Regions from separate parts of the Sulfuriflexus mobilis genome, predicted to be linked through region 1. Evidence: predicted binding sites of a transcription regulator. Region 1 holds the regulator's gene; each other region holds the start of a gene.
What was found. Region 1 encodes FNR, which switches genes on or off when oxygen is low (the NO sensors DNR and NnrR bind a similar motif). Its sites were predicted from a motif close to TTGATNTANATCAA; they were not measured.
Positions count from the first base shown of each region.

Region 2: the regulator FNR is predicted to act here: its motif matches at 1,529-1,542, upstream of EL386_RS00420 (nitrite reductase).
Region 3: the regulator FNR is predicted to act here: its motif matches at 1,876-1,889, upstream of hemN (oxygen-independent coproporphyrinogen III oxidase).

Region 1 is NZ_AP018725.1:2,934,957-2,938,242, reverse strand. It holds gene moaA (GTP 3',8-cyclase MoaA) at 1-855, opposite strand, end outside; gene fnr (fumarate/nitrate reduction transcriptional regulator Fnr) at 1,043-1,768, shown strand; gene EL386_RS14690 (thioredoxin family protein) at 1,819-2,319, shown strand; gene EL386_RS14685 (gluconate 2-dehydrogenase subunit 3 family protein) at 2,326-2,928, shown strand; gene EL386_RS14680 (GMC family oxidoreductase) at 2,925-3,286, shown strand, end outside.
Region 2 is NZ_AP018725.1:87,681-90,966, forward strand. It holds gene EL386_RS00415 (NosR/NirI family protein) at 1-1,454, shown strand, start outside; gene EL386_RS00420 (nitrite reductase) at 1,626-3,286, shown strand, end outside.
Region 3 is NZ_AP018725.1:2,189,518-2,192,803, reverse strand. It holds gene amrS (AmmeMemoRadiSam system radical SAM enzyme) at 1-399, shown strand, start outside; gene EL386_RS10700 (S24 family peptidase) at 545-895, shown strand; gene prmB (50S ribosomal protein L3 N(5)-glutamine methyltransferase) at 892-1,830, shown strand; gene hemN (oxygen-independent coproporphyrinogen III oxidase) at 1,961-3,286, shown strand, end outside.

The DNA.
Region 1 (3,286 bases):
GCGCAGCAGTGGACGCAGTTCGAGTTTGTCATCCTGGCCCAGGCACAAATAAAGGGTGCCGTCGGCGGACAGGCGCACGCGGTTGCAGGTCTCACAAAAGTGCTGGGAGATCGGCGTGATAAAGCCGATGCGCAGGTCGGTGTCGGCCACCTGCATATATTTGGCCGGGCCGCCGCCGGCCATAACGCCGGGCACCAGCTCATAGCGTTCGGACAGTTGTTGTTTCACGGTTTGCAGGCTGAGGTAATAATCCGTTGCGCCACGGCCGGTGTCGCCCATTGGCATGGTCTCGATGAAGCGCAGGGTGAAATTGTGTTCGAGGCAGAAATCGACCATGTCCTCGAATTCGTCGTCATTGACGCCGCGCATGGCGACCATATTTAGCTTAATCGGTTGAAATCCCGCCTGTTTTGCCGCCATCAGGCCATCAATGACCTTCTCCAGCTTGCCGCTCGTGATTTCTTTAAAACGCTCGGGACGCAGGGAATCGAGGCTGACATTAATCCGTGAAATCCCGGCCTGCGCCAGCGCCTCGGCGTGTTTGGCAAGGCGTACGGCATTGGTGGAGAGGGAAAGGTCCTCGATGCCGGGCAGTGCCGAAAGCCTCGCGGCAAGCTCGGGCAGGCCCTTGCGCACCAGTGGTTCACCACCGGTGAGGCGGACGCGTTTCACCCCGAGGGTGCCAAATATGCCAACTACCCGTTCAATTTCCTCGAAGCTGAGGATATGTTCCTGATCCTCAAAGTCATGAAAGTCCCTGGGCATGCAGTAATTACAGCGCAGGTCGCAACGGTCTGTGACAGAAAGACGCAGGTATTCGATGGGTCGGTTAAAGCTGTCGATAAGCTCGGGCATGCGGCGTCTGCCTTGTGGCAGTGAATAGTTGTCTGAGTATATCGCAGAGGGAAACACTACGACAGAGGCGGTCAGGTGAATATCCCCTGATAACACAGGTTATTCAGCCAATTAGACGCTATACTTATATAATGTGTTTAGTCACAATAGTGTTTAAACAAGAAAAAGCCATAGATTCAGGAAACGCATGAGTAAGCCAACTAACACCGACAATGTTTTTCACGTCAGGCCGGCCTGTGAGGATTGTGGTGTGCGCCGCCTGTGTCTGCCCGTGTCGCTGGATGGCGAGGCGCTAAGCCTGATGGACCACCTCGTGAAACGTCGTACACCCTTAAAGAAGGGTGAATATCTCTATCGTAGTGGCGACAAGTTTACTTCGCTTTATGCGATCCAACACGGGGCCGTTAAATCCTATGGTATAACACTTGACGGCAAGGAGCAGATCACGGGTTTCCACCTGACCGGTGAGGTACTCGGTCTGGATGCCATCGATTCCAGTACCCATAGTTGTAATGCCGTCGCCCTGGAAAAGACCGAGTTCTGTGAACTACCATTCGATGCACTCGAGCAACTTCAACGGCAGCTGCCCAGTCTGCAACATGACCTGGCCTGTATCATGAGCCGGGAGATCCGCCGTGACCAGAGTATGCTCATGATGATTGGCAGCACCTCGGCCGAGCAACGTCTGGCCCGGTTTTTGTTGAACCTTCGCGAACGCCTGCTCAAGCGTGGCTTTGATGGTGATCAACTACGCCTGCCCATGACACGCCAGGATATTGGTAACTATCTTGGTCTTGCCTTCGAGACGGTCAGTCGCCAGCTTGCACACTTGCAGGAGATTGGTATGCTGCATATTGATAACAAAAACATACGCCTGCTCGACATCGGTGGACTGGAAAGCCTCGCCGCCTGACAACAGATTTAATCCGGGCCTGCGGGGTGTATGTAAAACACATGCGGCTTATGAAACACCTCCTCCTGATTATTGCCTTTTTTATTACCACCGCGGCAGCCGCCGACGTTGAGCGCCTGCCTGAATACAGTCGCATCTACGACCCGAATCGTGATCCCTTTGTTGATGGTCGCGAGGCCATTGCCAACGCCCAGGCTACACAGCGCCGTATCCTGATTGAGCTGGGGGGTAACTGGTGTGCATGGTGCAACAAGCTGGAGCGGTTCATTGCCGGCAACAAAACAGTAAAAGCGAAACTTTACGAAAACTTTGTCGTCTTAAAAGTCAACGTCAGTGACGAGAACGAGAACCGTGAGTTTCTTTCCGCCTTCCCCAGGGTGATTGGTTATCCGCATTTTTATGTTTCCAGGAGTGATGGTTCAGTACTGTACTCAAAAGACACGGCCGAGTTATTGGAAAACGGGGAGTATTCGGCACAACGTTTTCTGGCGTTTATCGAACGCTGGCGGCAGAAAACAAAAACGGCTAAGACCACAAACAAACTGCATTGAACGCACATGAGTAAGCGACTCGACGAGTGGGACAAGCAGGTACCGGCATCGGTACTCGCCAAACAGCAGCGCCTGAATGCGCGCCGTCGTTTCCTGGCCGCCTGTGCCGGCACGGCCGCCTTACCCTTTGTGAGCGCGGCCCCTGTCGATGCCATTGCCGGCGAGACACCTGCCTGGCGAGTAAAAGAACCCTGGCTGACCCTGGCTGCCGTGCAGGAACACTTATTCCCTTCCAATGCCGAGGCCCCGGGGGCCAGACAGATCAATGCCACGCAATACCTGAAAAATGTCATTGATCATCATGATATTGAACAGTCAGAAAAAGACTTTATTCAAAGCGGGGTAAAGTGGCTGAATGGGCTTGCCAAAGAACAGTTTTCGCTAAGGTTTGTTGAACTGAATACTGCGGCAAAGGAATCAGTCTTGCGTAAGGTCGCGCAGAGCCGTGCCGGTGAGAACTGGTTATCGACCCTGCTGACCTACCTCATCGAGGCCTTATTAACCGCACCTGCATATGGCGGCAACACGAACGGCATCGGTTGGCGTTGGCTCGAACATCAGCCGGGTTTTCCGCAACCACCGGCCAGCAAGGTCTACTATCGCTTATGAACAAGCACTATGACATTTGCATTGTTGGTAGTGGCGCCGGGGGTGGTCCGGTGGCATTGGCCTTGTCAGAGGCGGGTTACTCGGTACTGGTGCTGGAAAAAGGCCCGTGGTTTACTGAAAAAGATTTCTACAAAGACGAACTGGCCTGTTGTCGGCGCAGTGTCTACACACCAAAGTTGAAGGACGAGCAACACGTCATCGAAGATGGAGGTCGTGAGGGTTGGGACGCGACGCCTACCGCGGAATCGGGCTGGGATTTCTGGAACGGTAGTTGTGTAGGTGGTGCCACAAATTTCATGAGTGGCTTTTTTTATCGCCTCAAGCCGGATGACTTTCGCCTGCGTTCGACCTTTGGCGG
Region 2 (3,286 bases), 260 kb from region 1:
TTATATTACTGATTGTCAGCGGGCAGGTTGCTGCTGCGGGAATTCAGGATCATTTTCCATTAATCCAGAAATTCTTTCCAGAAGCTGATGGTGTTGGTGATCTTGAAGGCCAACCAGCATCTGCTGCGGTACTTAAAGGCTCGAATGTCCTGGGTTATGTCTATTACACAGATGATGTTATAAAAATTCCCGCCTACTCAGGTAAACCAATACGAACCCTGGTTGGTTTTGATATAGAGGGCAAGATCGTGGGGTTGAAGATAGTACACCACGAGGAACCTATTCTTGTGGTGGGTATATCCGATGCGGATTTACAGGCGTTCATAGATCAGTATCTAAATAAATATGTTAATGACAAAATAAAAGTTGGTGGCAGGGATCGAGATGGATATAAATCGATTGATTCCATCAGCGGTGCAACCATTACGGTTATGGTGCTTAATGCGACGATAAATCAATCAATGCGTAAAGTCGCAGAGGCACGTGGCCTGTTGAGTCTCGACGGTGAAATATTGGCCCAGACGAAAGCATTTGATGAAGAACCAATTTGGATTTATGTCTGGCGCGGCAAAGTGTTCCAGATTTCAGTTTTAATTCTTGGTCTGGCCGTATTGATGCTGATTCTGGTTATGCAGGACTGGATTGCACAGCACCCAACTTTTTTAATCTATTTGCGTACTGGATTCCTCATCTACACGGTAGTCTTTATTGGCTGGTATTCGCTGGCACAACTTTCAATTGTCAATATCTTTACCTTTGTTAATTCTTTTATGCATGGTTTCAGCTGGGATAATTTTCTTATTGACCCGATGATGTTTCTTTTATGGGGCTTTGTTGCAGTCACGGTTCTATTGTGGGGCCGTGGCGTGTATTGCGGCTGGCTTTGCCCTTTTGGCGCCATGCAGGAATTGATTTTTCGTATTACGGAGCGTTGTAAGTGCCCAACATTCGAATTCCCTGAAGTCGTGCATGAACGTTTATGGGCGATTAAATATATTATTTTGCTGGGATTATTTGCAGTATCGATGCAGTCATTGGTTATGGCGGAAAAACTGGCTGAAGTAGAACCTTTTAAAACCGCGGTAACATTACGCTTTGCCCGGGAATGGAGTTATGTGCTCTATGCTGCTGGATTGTTATTGATATCTGCATTTAATCGAAAATTTTATTGTCGCTATGTTTGCCCGCTTGGGGCGGCACTAACGTTCCCGTCTAAATTTCGAATTTTTGAGTGGCTACGACGCTACAAAGAATGTGGGCGACCCTGCCAGATCTGCAGAAATGAATGTGAAGTCCGCGCCATACGCTCAACTGGTGAGATTAATGCCAATGAATGCCATTATTGTCTGGATTGCCAGGTCACCTACTGGAATGCCTATAAATGCCCACCGCTGGCAGAAAAACGTAAAAAAAGAGAACGTACCAGTAAATTGAGTGAGTCTATGCAGAAATAATATATTGATATATATAGTTATTTATATATGTAGGGATTTTTTTATTTTTTCCGCGCCTCCTCAGGTTTTCTCGCTTGACCTATATCAAGGAACTTCTGAAATATAAGTAATAGTTTTCCAAACATAGGGGATTGATATTTCTAACCATAACCACTCTATGAGGAAGCTGTTATGAACTATACGAAACTGTCTATTACAAGCGTGATACTGGCCGGGGTTCTAGCCGGTACTGCGGGGTATGCGGCAACGGGTGAGCATCCTGGAACGCCTGAAGAAGAAATGCGTTACAAGGGTGCGCCAGTACCTATTGACCCAGGCGCAGCAAAGGAGCAACTCACACCCGGTGCACCAGCAATAAGCGAGGATGAATTTGCCCGTGCCAAGACAATCTTCTTTGAACGTTGTGCCGGTTGTCATGGTGTTTTACGCAAAGGCGCCACGGGTAAGCCGTTAACCCCGGATATTACCTTACCCAAGGGAACTGAGTACCTGAAGGCTTTCATTGGCTATGGTTCCCCTGGTGGTATGCCAAACTTTGGTTCGTCAGGTGAGCTAGCACAAAAAGATGTCGATTTAATGGCGCGTTATTTGCAGCATGAGCCACCCGTGCCCCCAGAATATGGCATGAAAGAAATCAGGGATAGCTGGAAGGTTCTTGTTCCGGTAAATAAGCGCCCTAAAAAGCAGGAGAACAAATATAATCTGAAAAATGTCTTCTCGGTCACCCTGCGTGATACAGGGGAGGTCGCCATCATTGACGGTGATAGCAAAAAGATTATCAACATAGTCAAGACAGGTTATGCGGTTCATATATCACGCATGTCAACCTCAGGTCGTTACCTTTATGTTATTGGTCGTGATGCCAAGATCAATCTGATTGACCTGTGGATGAAGACGCCTGACAACGTTGCCGAGATCAAGGTCGGTATGGAGGCGCGATCAGTAGAAACCTCCAAATACAAGGGCTATGAAGATACTTATGCCATTGCAGGTTCATATTGGCCACCGCAGTACACCATTATGAAGGGTGATACCCTGGAACCGCTGAAAATCGTGGCAACGCGTGGTATGACTGTAGATACACAGGAATATCATCCGGAACCTCGTGTAGCCGCAATTGTTGGATCACACGAGAAACCGGAATTCATTGTCAACGTCAAGGAAACCGGCAAGATCCTGATGGTGAATTATTCGGACCTGGAAAATCTCCAGGTTACTACTGTGAATGCAGCGCGTTATCTGCATGATGGTGGCTGGGATTCATCTTTGCGTTACTTCCTGACTGCAGCCAACAAATCAAACAAGATCGCGGTAGTGGATTCAAAAACCTCCAAGCTGGAGGCATTGGTTGATGTTGGTCAGATTCCTCATCCTGGACGTGGCGCCAATTTCAAGGATTCAAAATACGGTCCGGTATGGGCAACCAGTCACCTGGGTGATGACACCATCTCTTTGATTGGCACAGATCCAAAAGGCCATAAGAAGAATGCCTGGAAAGTTGTGCGCACACTGAAGGGGCAGGGGGGAGGCTCGCTGTTTATCAAGACTCATCCAAAATCCAGCCATCTGTATGTTGACACACCTTTAAATCCAGATAGCGCAGTCAGTCAATCAGTTGCCGTGTTCGATTTAAAGAACATCGACAAGCCTTATACGGTTCTGCCAATTGCTGACTGGGCGAAGCTGGGTGAGGGCCCCAAACGTGTTGTACAGCCTGAGTTCAATGCCAAAGGTGATGAAGTCTGGTTCTCCGTCTGGAGTGGCGCAAAGCAGGAATCAGCGATTGTTGTTGTTGATGACAAGACTTTGAAGCTTAAAAACGTCATTAAAGA
Region 3 (3,286 bases), 750 kb from region 1:
AGTGAGAAGGAAATCGAGGAAATGACACAGTGGGTGGTGGAGCACCTTGGCCCGGATATGCCGATGCACTTTACCGCCTTTCACCCCGATTATAAAATGATGGATGTGCCGTCGACACCATACGAGACCCTGACCCGGGCGCGTGAAATCGCCATCAAAAATGGTGTGCGTTATGCCTATACCGGCAATGTTCACGATGAGGAGGGCGGTACCACCTATTGCCACAGCTGTGGGGAAAAACTCATTGTCCGTGACTGGTATGAATTGAAAGCCTGGCAGCTTGATGAAAAGGGCCAGTGTAAGCAGTGTGGTACGGCCTGTGCCGGGGTCTTCGAGGCCGAACCGGGGCAGTGGGGCGCACGCCGCCAGCCCGTGCATTTGGCCGATTTTGCGGGGTAATGGCCGGGTTTCTCCGCTTTTTACTTGACTTCATGGCCGCGCGCCCTAGACTGCCAAGCCTACTGATTTAGCCAGCCACCCTATTCCTTATAGTGTGCGCAGACCAATAGCGTTCAACCCAAGAATGATCAACCAGGAGTAAGCCATGAGTGGTGGATGTACCTCAGACGTAACTGAACCGTTTGCCCTGCAGGCACTGGGTGACAGCATGGAGCCTGAGTTCGAAGACGGTGCGATCATTATCGTCGATCAGGCCGCGCCTTGTGGCAACGGTTCCTATGTGGTGCTCGACTACCTGGGCGAAACCCATTTTCGCCAGTACGTCGAAGAAAACGGCAAGAAATACATGAAGCCCCTCAATGATGCCTATGAAACCGTCGAGATGGTCGAGGCCTTCAGTGTTCGTGGCGTCGTCATCCAGAAGTATTACAAGCGCAAGCGCAAGCATTACGACTGGACCACGGAAGAGATTGCTGTTGTTCGTACCAATACATGAGCCCGTCACAACTGCCGAGAGAAGAACTGCATAGCCTCACCGATTTTATTCGCTGGGGAGCGAGTCGTTTTAACGAGGCTGGCCTGCATTACGGCCATGGCACCAGCAATGCCGTAGACGATGCCCTGACCCTGGTACTGCATGCCCTGCACCTGCAGCATGGACTGGCGCCGGAACTCTTTTCTGCCAATCTGACGCGCGATGAAAAACAACGCGTCTTTGACCTGCTCCGACAACGTTATGAAAAACGCATCCCGGTGCCCTATCTGACAAATCAGGCCTGGTTTGCCGGCTTGTCATTTTATGTAGACGAACGTGTACTGGTGCCGCGTTCACCTATCGCGGAATTGATCGAGCAGCAGTTTGAACCATGGGTCGAGCCCGAACAGGTCGGCCATGTGCTGGATATGTGCACGGGTAGTGCCTGTATTGCAATTGCCTGCGCACACGCCTTTCCGTATGCACAGGTCGATGCCGCAGACATCTCGACAGATGCCCTTGCCGTGGCAGAGAAAAATATTGCGCAGCATGGTATGGAAGGGGTGTTAAATCTTTACGAATCTAATCTATTCTCCGATCTGCCACCGCAGCGTTATGACATTATCGTCAGTAACCCACCTTATGTATCGGCTGAGGAAATGGCCTCGCTGCCGGAGGAATATCACCATGAACCCGAACTGGGTCTGGCCTCCGGGGATGACGGCCTGGATGCCTGTGTTGAAATTCTCGCCGAGGCAAGTCACTGGTTAAACGAGGAGGGTATTCTCGTTGTCGAAGTCGGTAACAGCGCCGGGGCACTGGTTGAACGCTTCCCGCTGGTACCCTTCCTCTGGCTGGAATTTGAACGCGGTGGTGAGGGTGTTTTCCTGTTAACCTCGAAGCAGGTCAGGGAACATCAGCAGGAATTTGCCGGTCAGCTGCGCGCGGCGGGATAAAGGCTACCAGTATGAAACCTAACATGGCCTGGATATTGACGAGGATTGATCCAGATCATAGTTACCGGCCGGTGGGGGCTGCATAATTCCTGCACTATTCACTGGAGAAGTCATTAGACGCATGAAACAGATCGAACAACAAGTCGTCTTTGACCTGGAGCTGCTGAAGAAATACGACATCAGTGGCCCCCGTTATACTTCTTACCCGACCGCGCCACAGTTTACGACGGCATTCACCGAACAGGATTACCGTGCCTGTATTGCCGACAGTCAGGCCGCTGCGGTTTCGCGGCCATTGTCCCTGTATGTGCACCTGCCATTTTGCGACACGATTTGTTACTACTGCGCCTGTAACAAGATCGTCACCAAGGACAGGTCACGCGCTATTCCCTATCTGCAACACCTGCACAAGGAAATCGCCATGCAGGCGGCCTTGTTCGACAGTCATCGCGTAGTCGAACAATTACACTGGGGTGGCGGCACGCCGACCTTTATCAGTCATGCACAAATGACTGAGTTGATGCAATGCATCCGTCAACACTTTAGCCTTGCCGATGATGCCACGGGCGAGTATTCCATTGAGATTGACCCACGTGAGGCCAGTGTCGAGACCATCGCCGTATTGCGAGAAATCGGTTTTAACCGCCTGAGCCTGGGGGTGCAGGATCTCGACGAACGTGTACAACAGGCGGTGAACCGCATTCAGTCAGAGCAGGAGACCTTCGCGGTGATCGATGCCGCGCGTGCAGAGGGTTTTCGTTCGATCAGCCTGGACCTCATGTATGGCCTGCCGCACCAGACGACAGAGAGTTTTATCCGCACCCTGGACCGGGTGCTGCAGGCCGAACCGGATCGCCTGTCGCTGTTTAACTATGCGCACATGCCGACCCTGTTCAAGCCACAACGCCGTATTAATGACGATGAGCTACCGGACGCGCAGACCAAGCTCGATATCCTGCAGGCCAGTATCGAACACCTCGGCAAGGCCGGTTATGTCTATATCGGTATGGACCACTTTGCCCGCCCGGATGATGAACTGGCCGTGGCCCAGCGTGAGGGCAAACTGCATCGCAACTTCCAGGGTTATTCAACGCACGCCGACTGTGATCTCATTGCCCTTGGCGTGACGGCAATTGGCCAGATCGGCGACAGCTACAGCCAGAACCAGCGCGAAGTGGGGCCGTATTACGCGGCGATCGAGGCCGAGCAGTTACCCCTGCTGCGTGGTATGCGTCTGAGCGAGGATGACCGCATCCGCCGTCGCGTGATCCAGGCCCTGATTTGTCACTTTGCCCTCGATTTTGCCGTCATGAATGCCGAGCTGGGCATTGATTGTCGGGATTACTTCGCCAAAGAAATACAACAATTGTCGTCGATGCAGGCGGACGGCCTGTTAGCGGTCAGTGAAACGGGCATCCAGGTTCGGCCAGCCGGGAGGCTGTTGATTCGCAATATC